2 regions of the Streptomyces sp. NPDC060205 genome follow, and region 2 is predicted to be linked to the other one. Evidence: riboswitches for the same ligand, from Rfam matches in the RefSeq annotation. Region 2 holds a riboswitch; the other holds the start of a gene.
What was found. Region 2 has a riboswitch for thiamine pyrophosphate ahead of thiO (glycine oxidase ThiO). Riboswitches for the same ligand answer to the same signal wherever they lie in the genome.

Region 1: another riboswitch for thiamine pyrophosphate. It lies ahead of thiC (phosphomethylpyrimidine synthase ThiC); the one in region 2 lies ahead of thiO (glycine oxidase ThiO).

What each region holds. Positions count from the first base shown of each region.
Region 1 covers NZ_JBHWZP010000005.1:12,996-17,185, reverse strand. Annotated here, with positions in the region: gene ACFWGJ_RS01505 (DUF397 domain-containing protein) at 1-44, opposite strand, end outside; gene thiC (phosphomethylpyrimidine synthase ThiC) at 654-2,549, opposite strand; TPP riboswitch at 2,542-2,698, opposite strand; gene ACFWGJ_RS01495 (YibE/F family protein) at 2,770-4,190, shown strand, end outside.
Region 2 covers NZ_JBHWZP010000112.1:12,166-16,355, forward strand. Annotated here, with positions in the region: gene ACFWGJ_RS20845 (Rv2175c family DNA-binding protein) at 1-245, opposite strand, end outside; gene ACFWGJ_RS20850 (NAD(P)/FAD-dependent oxidoreductase) at 515-1,744, opposite strand; gene ACFWGJ_RS20855 (hypothetical protein) at 1,824-2,168, opposite strand; TPP riboswitch at 2,220-2,333, shown strand; gene thiO (glycine oxidase ThiO) at 2,331-3,536, shown strand; gene thiS (sulfur carrier protein ThiS) at 3,533-3,739, shown strand; gene ACFWGJ_RS20870 (thiazole synthase) at 3,743-4,190, shown strand, end outside.

The DNA of each region.
Region 1 (4,190 bases), on a different contig from region 2:
GCCGAACTCTTCCGCCACAGGCCTTCAGCACCATCGATCGCCATGCAATCCCCCACGCCTTCACCTGCGAAAAGTGGCAACACCGAGGCATTTCGGCATCCATATCAGTATGGATGCCGTCTTCGATGCTGCCAAGACGCACTGAAGCACCCATCACATTACGATAAATGGAGGTATATGCATAGTAAACACTTTAAAATGCCAGCAGCATCACACAAACCGCTGGCCGAAAAGAAACCAAGATTGTTCCGAATGAACACAGCAAAAGGGAGCCCTGCGACCCGGCCGGCAAGCTTCAGGTCGCGGACTCCCTTGCGCCAAGCACCCCCGTCTACGAAACCGAAAGGAGCTCTGCCATGGAGTCTACAGACTCCATCCCGGAGGGCTACTCACCACACAAGACCAGCTCAACGAACTGGAAGCAATGGGCGCGCTCCGCAGGCGCCAACGCATTCAAGGGAGCTTGCACGGCTCTTGGGGCCGGCGCAGTCTCCCTGCTGATCTGGTGGCTCGAAAAGCAATAGCGCACCTCTCTCACCACCGGCCCCACCCGCGCGCCGGACGGGCCGGATCACCGAGGTCCTGGAAATGATCGTCCAGGACCTCGGCATCGCAGCACCACGACCGTTCGGTCGGCCAAAGGTGAACGAACCCTATTCGCTCGCAGCCATGGGCAGATAGACCCGGTTGCCCGCGGCGGCGAACTCCTTGGACTTCTGGAGCATCCCGTCGGCGACCTCTTCGGGTGTGGCCCCCACGTCCGCCGTACCGCCGAACTGCTCGTTGATGCTGTGGCTGATCTTCATCGAGCAGAACTTCGGCCCGCACATCGAGCAGAAGTGCGCCGTCTTGGCCGGTTCGGCCGGCAGCGTCTCGTCGTGGAACTCCCGTGCGGTGTCCGGATCCAGGGCCAGGTTGAACTGGTCCTCCCACCGGAACTCGAAGCGGGCGTCCGACAGCGCGTCGTCCCACTCCTGTGCGCCCGGATGCCCCTTGGCGAGATCCGCCGCGTGGGCCGCGATCTTGTAGGTGATGACCCCCGTCTTGACGTCGTCACGGTTGGGCAGGCCCAGATGTTCCTTGGGCGTGACGTAGCAGAGCATCGCCGTGCCCCACCAGGCGATCATCGCGGCACCGATGCCGGAGGTGATGTGGTCGTACGCCGGCGCGATGTCGGTCGTCAGCGGGCCGAGCGTGTAGAACGGGGCTTCCTCGCAGATCTCCTGCTGAAGATCGATGTTCTCCTTGATCTTGTGCATCGGGACATGCCCCGGGCCCTCGATCATGGTCTGTACGTTGAAACGCTTCGCGACCTTGTTGAGCTCGCCCAGGGTCCGCAACTCCGCGAACTGCGCGGCGTCGTTGGCGTCCGCGATCGACCCGGGCCGCAGCCCGTCGCCGAGCGAGTACGTGACGTCGTACGCGGCGAGAATCTCGCAGAGCTCCTCGAAGTGCTCGTACAGGAACGACTCCTTGTGGTGCGCCAGACACCACGCCGCCATGATCGAGCCGCCGCGCGAGACGATGCCGGTCTTGCGGTTCGCGGTCAGCGGGACGTACGGCAGGCGCACGCCCGCGTGGACGGTCATGTAGTCCACGCCCTGCTCGGCCTGCTCGATGACCGTGTCCTTGTAGATCTCCCAGGTGAGTTCCTCGGCCCGTCCGTCGACCTTCTCCAGCGCCTGGTACAGGGGGACCGTGCCGATGGGGACGGGGGAGTTGCGCAGCACCCACTCACGGGTGGTGTGGATGTTGCGGCCGGTCGACAGGTCCATCACCGTGTCGGCGCCCCAGCGCGTCGCCCAGGTCATCTTGTCCACCTCCTCCTCGATGGAGGAGGTGACCGCGGAGTTGCCGATGTTGGCGTTGACCTTCACCAGGAACCGCTTGCCGATGATCATCGGCTCGATCTCGGGATGGTTGACGTTGGCCGGCAGCACCGCCCGGCCCGCCGCGATCTCCTCACGGACGACCGCGGGGTCGACGTTCTCTCGGACGGCCACGTACTCCATCTCCGGCGTGACCTCGCCCCGCCGCGCGTAGGCGAGTTGGGTCACCGCCCGCCCGTCACGGCTCCGGCGGGGCAGACGCGGACGCCCCGGGAAGACCGCGTCGAGGTTGCGCAGTCCGCCGCGCGGCGAGGTGTGCTTGATCCCGTCGTCCTCGGGGCTCACGGGACGGCCCGCGTACTCCTCGGTGTCACCACGGGCGATGATCCAGTTGTCGCGCAGGGGTGCCAGCCCCCTGCGTACATCGGTGTCGACGACCGGATCGGTGTACGGGCCGGAGGTGTCGTACAGGGTGACCGACTCACCGTTGGTGAGATGCACCTGACGGACCGGCACCCGCAGGTCAGGGCGCGAGCCCGCGACATACGCCTTGTGCCAGCCGATGGACTTCGCGGTTTCGGACTTACCGCCCTCGCCGTTCTCGGGCGAGGCGGCTGTTCCGCCGTCCTCGGCCGATGCGGACGCCTCGATGCCGTCGACCGGGGCGAGCGCCCCGCCCGTCCGACTGGAGGCAGGCGTGCGTACGTCCTTGTTGGTCATGAGACCTACTCCCTACGCCGGCATTACCCGGTAACAGGTTCGGCGGTCGACGCAGCGTTTCCCGTCCGGCGATGTTCCACGTGAAACATCGCGGATACGGAGGTCAGCGCCCTCTCAGCCCGGTGCTCCGAGCTCCCGCGTGTGCAAAGGTGCTTCCACGCTAGCGTCACAATGGGCGCGGTGAACAGTGGGCCCCTCTCGTTCTTGCGATGATCGGTCGGTGACCACGACGCAGCAGCCCCCACTTCCGCCGTCCGAACCGCCCCACGGACACGGCCACGACGGCCACGGGCACGGCGGCGGACCTGGACAGGGACCCCATGGCCCCGGAGGCGGTGGCGACCGGCCAGGCGGCGACGGACCTGTCGGTGGCGGGCACGGCCACTCGCACAGTCATGGCCCCGCGGCCCCTGTCTCCATGCATCTGCGCAAGATCATCGCGGCGGTGTTGATTCCTTTCGCCGCGGCGGTCGTTGTCGGTCTCGCGGTGCTCTGGCCGGGCGGCGCTCCCGGACACGAGCGCACGGGTGTCGGCTTCGACCGGCAGACCCAGCAGGCCACCGTGACCAAGGTCGACACGGTCGACTGCAAGTCGGTGAACGCCTCGGGCGAGACTCCGACCGGCGACACCTCGACGGCCGAGGGCTCGTCGGCTCAGCAGCAGGAATCAGGCACCTGCAAGAAGGCGACGATCCGCGTCGACTCCGGCAAGGACAAGGGCCGCACCTTCACGGAGATCGTCCAGCCGGACTCCTCACGCCAGTTGGAGCAGGGCCAGGAGGTGATCGTGGCCTACGCGCCCGACGCCCCCAAGGAACTCCAGTACTCGGTCACCGATGTGAACCGCAAGTTCCCCATGGCGCTGCTCGCCGGTATCTTCGCCCTCGCCGTGGTCGTGGTGGGCCGGATGCGCGGTGTCATGGCGCTGATCGCGCTGGCCGTCAGCTTCCTGATCCTGACGTTCTTCATCCTGCCCGCGATCTTGCAGGGGTCGAATCCGCTGGTCGTGGCGGTGGTCGGGTCCAGCGCCATCATGCTGATCGCGCTCTACATGTGCCACGGCCTCTCCGCCCGGACGTCGGTCGCCGTGCTGGGCACACTGCTGTCCCTGGTGCTCATCGGGCTGCTCGGCTCACTGTTCATCGACTGGGCCGCGCTGACCGGCAACACCGACGACAACACCGGCCTGATCCACGGTCTCTACCCGTCCATCGACATGAGCGGTCTGCTGCTCGCGGGTGTCATCATCGGTTCGCTCGGAGTGCTCGACGACGTCACGGTGACGCAGACGTCGGCGGTCTGGGAACTGCACGAGGCCAATCCGACGATGGGCTGGCGGGGTCTGTACCGCGCGGGCATCCGTATCGGCCGCGACCACATCGCGTCCGTCGTCAACACGCTCGTCCTCGCCTACGCGGGCGCGGCCCTGCCTCTGCTGCTGCTCTTCTCCATCGCGCAGAGCAGCGTGGGGACCGTGGCCAACAGTGAACTGGTGGCCGCGGAGATCGTCCGCACCCTCGTCGGCTCGATCGGACTGGTCGCCTCGGTTCCGGTCACCACGGCCCTCGCGGCCCTGGTGGTCTCGGCCGACCGACAGGGCGACGCCGCTCCGGCCCAGCAGCCTCAACAACCGCAGCCATC
Region 2 (4,190 bases):
TAGCCGTCGTCCCGCAGGAGCGTCAGGGTGCCTGCGAGGCCCTTGACGACCTTCTGTTCGTCCACGTCGATGAAAGCGGCGGGGACGTGCAGCGCGCGGTTCTCGCCACGGCGTACGGCGATCAGCTGGCCTTCCCTGACCAGCTGCCGGACGCGCGTCACCTCGACGCCGAACTTTTCGGCGATGTCGGGGAGGGTGAGCCAGGCGGGGACGAGAGCATCGATCTTTGCGTCAATCTCGGTCACGGGTACAAGCCTGCCATCTCCCACTGACACCCGGTACCCGGGCGGTCCGCCCGGCCCTGGGCGGGGGCCGGTCGCGCCGTTCCCCGCGCCCCTGAATCCCTCGGCCGTCCGTCGGGTGCGGGCCGGTGGGGGCTGAGCGCGCAGTTCCCCGCGCCCCTCACCCCCCGGTCGTACGTCGGGTGCGGGCCGGACGTGGCTGAGCGCGCAGTTCCCCGCGCCCCTGAAAGGCGGGGCCCGCCCCCACCGGGGCCGCAGGTGACGAACGGGCGCTAGAGCGCCGCCCTCTTCAAGGGACGTGACGGGTCCGTCAGCAGGTCCGGGTCCATTCGGGTGCCGGACTCGATCAGCCGCCGCCCCTGCGCGAGGTCCCGCGGTCGCCCCACCGCGAGGACCGCCACCAGCCGCCCCTCCCGGAGCCAGCACACCGACCAGGAGGGCCCCGCCGGATCCCCCCGCCAGAGCAGCGCGTCAGCCGCCCCGTGATGCCCCGCGTACTGGACGAAGCGGCCGAACTGCTCGGACCAGAAGTACGGCACCGGGTCGTACGGCGCCGGCGTCTCCCCCACGATGTTCGCCGCGACCGTGCGCGGCCCCTGGAGCGCGTTGTCCCAGTGGTGGACGAGCAGCCGCTCCCCGTAACGGCCCGACGGGAACGACGCGCAGTCGCCGACCGCGTACACACCCGGCAGGGACGTGCGCAGATGGTCGTCCGCGACGACCTCCCGGTGGGCGCCGAGTTCGATCCCCGAACCGGCCAGCCAGGACGTGGCGGGCCGCGCCCCGATGCCGACGACCACGGCGCCCGCGGGCAGCCGCGAGCCGTCGTCCAGCACCACCGCGCCGGGCTCGACGCGCTCCACGCGCGCGTGGGTGCGCAGCGACGCCCCGCTGTCCGCGTACCAGGCGGCCATGGGCGCGGCCACCTCGGCCGGCAGCGCGCCCACGAGGGGCCGGTCGGCGGCCTCGACGACGGTCACCGAGCACCCCGCCTCGCGCGCCGCCGTGGCGAACTCCGCGCCGATCCACCCCGCGCCCACCACCACGATGTCGTGCTGCCGGGCGAGGACGGGCCGCAGCCGTTCGGCGTCGTCGAGGGTGCGCAGCAGATGGACTCCGGGTACGCCCTCGGCGCCCGGCAGGCGGACGGGTTCCGCTCCCGTGGCGACGACCAGGACGTCGTACGGGACGCGCCCCTCGGCCGTGTCGAGTTCGCGGGTGTCCGGGCGGACGCCGGTCACCTCCAGGCCCAGGCGCAGTGCCACGTCGAGGGTCTCGAAGTCGACGTCGAAGGCGGATCCCTCGGCCTTGCCGAGCAGGACGGCCTTGGACAGCGGCGGGCGGTCGTACGGCTGGTGGGGTTCCGCGCCGATCAGGGTCACGCTGCCGGGGAAGCCCTGTTCCCGCAGGGCGACGGCGGTCTGGACCCCTGCCATGCCCGCACCGACGATCACGACGCGTACGCGCGCCGCCGGGCCCGTTTCCTGTGTCAGCTCGCTCACCCGGTCACCATAGACAGTCGGTGAAATCGTCGGTCAGGGGCACGGTCGGTGAGCTGTTGCACAACGCCGGACCGGGGCGTCAGCCCGGGGTGACCTCTTCGACCACACTCGTCCCGCTGCCCTCCTGGGACTCCCACTCCCAGGTCTCCGCCAGCCGCACCCGGCCGTCGGGGGTCTCGGCGACCTGGGACACGCAGTGCCCGGAGGAGGTGGTTCCGTCCGTCTTCAGCTGTACGTACCGGAAGTCGAGCCGGTCGCCCTCGCGGGTGCCCACGAGGTGGCCGCGCACGACGTCGCCGCCCGTGTACTCGGCCCAGATCTCACCGTCCTTCTCGTGGTACGAGAACCGGGTGCGCGTGCCCACCTGACCCGGTGCCTGGTCGGCCACGGGGGCGAGAACGAGTCCGTCGAGCGAGCGGGCCATGCCGTGAGGCTCCCTACTGAGGTGCGGGACGAAGAGCTAGGGTGGCCAACGTAAAGCACTCGCGGGAGCCCGGGCGTACCGGGCTGAGAGGGAGGCTGGGACGGCCTCCGACCGTACGAACCTGATCCGGGTCATGCCGGCGAAGGGAGGGGCTGGACGCCCATGTCGCGTACACCGCAATCACCCCCGAACGTGCCGACCACCGATGTCCTGGTCGTCGGAGGCGGGATCATCGGTCTGGTCACCGCCTGGCGGGCCGCACAGCGCGGGCTGACGACCGCGCTGGCCGACCCCGAGCCGGGCGGCGGCGCCGCGCAGGTCGCGGCCGGGATGCTGGCCGCCGTCACCGAGCTGCATTACGGCGAGGAGACCCTGCTCGGCCTCAACCTGGCCTCGGCGGAGCGTTATCCGGACTTCGCCGAGGAGCTGACGGAGGCGACCGGCCAGGACCTCGGCTACCGCAGGTGCGGCACGCTGACCGTCGCGCTCGACGCCGACGACCGCGCCCACCTGCGCGAACTGCACGCCCTGCAGAGCCGGTCGGGCCTGGAGTCGGAGTGGCTGAGCGGCCGCGAGTGCCGCCGTCTGGAGCCGATGCTCGCGCCCGGGGTGCGCGGCGGGCTGCGGGTGGACGGCGACCACCAGATCGACCCGCGCCGGCTCGCCGCGGCCCTGGTCACGGCCTGCGAGCGGGCCGGAGTGGTCCTTCACCGGACCTGGGCCGAGCGCCTGACCGTCGCGGGGGGCCGGGCCACCGGAGTCGTCACGAGGGACGGCACCGAGCTGTCCGCGGGGCAGGTCGTCCTCGCCGCGGGCAGCCTCAGCGGACGTCTCGCGGGTGTGCCCGAGGACGTACTGCCGCCGGTGCGGCCCGTGAAGGGGCAGGTACTGCGCCTGGCCATGCCGGAGCCCGCGCCGAAGGGCCCGGGCGCGCCCTTCCTGAGCCGGACCGTGCGTGCCATGGTCCGCGGCAGCCACGTCTACCTGGTGCCGCGCGAGAACGGCGAGCTGGTCGTCGGCGCGACCAGCGAAGAGCTGGGCTGGGACACCACGGTGACCGCGGGCGGCGTGTACGAACTGCTGCGGGACGCCCACGAACTCGTCCCCGGCATCACCGAACTGCCGCTCACCGAGACCCGCGCCGGACTGCGCCCCGGCTCCCCCGACAACGCGCCCCTGCTCGGTCCCACCCGGCTTCCCGGGCTGCTGCTGGCGACCGGCCACCACCGCAACGGCGTGCTGCTCACCCCGGTCACCGGCGACGCCCTGGCGCACGCCCTGACCACCGGCGAACTCCCGGAAGTGGCGAGTCCGTTCGCCCCCGGCCGGTTCGACACCGCCGCCGCACTCACGGAGCAGCCCGTATGAGCGTGACCGTCCTCGTCAACGGGGAGCGGCGGGAACTGGCCGCCGACACCGCTCTCGACACCCTCGTGACCGCTCTGTGCGCGGCCCCCTCCGGTGTCGCCGCAGCCCTCAACGAGACCGTCGTCCCGCGCACGCAGTGGCCGACGACCCTCCTGCGCGAGGGAGACCGCGTCGAAGTCCTCACCGCCGTCCAAGGAGGCTGACCCATGGCCGACGACCCCTTCGTCCTCGGCGGTACGTCCTACGCGTCCCGTCTGATCATGGGCACCGGCGGTGCCCCCAGCCTCGACGTCCTGGAGCGCTCGCTCGTCGCGTCCGGCACGGAGCTGACGACGGTCGCCATGCGGCGCGTGAGCCCCGGCTCGCACGGCTCGGTGCTGTCCGTGCTCGACCGGCTCGGCATCCGCGTGCTGCCCAACACCGCGGGCTGTTTCACCGCCGGGGAGGCCGTCCTGACGGCCCGCCTCGCGCGCGAGGCGCTCGGCACGGACCTCGTCAAACTGGAGGTCATCGCCGACGAACGCACCCTGCTGCCCGACCCGATCGAGCTGCTCGACGCCGCCGAGACCCTCGTCGACGACGGCTTCACGGTCCTGCCGTACACGAACGACGACCCCGTCCTGGCCCGGAAGCTGGAGGACGTGGGCTGCGCCG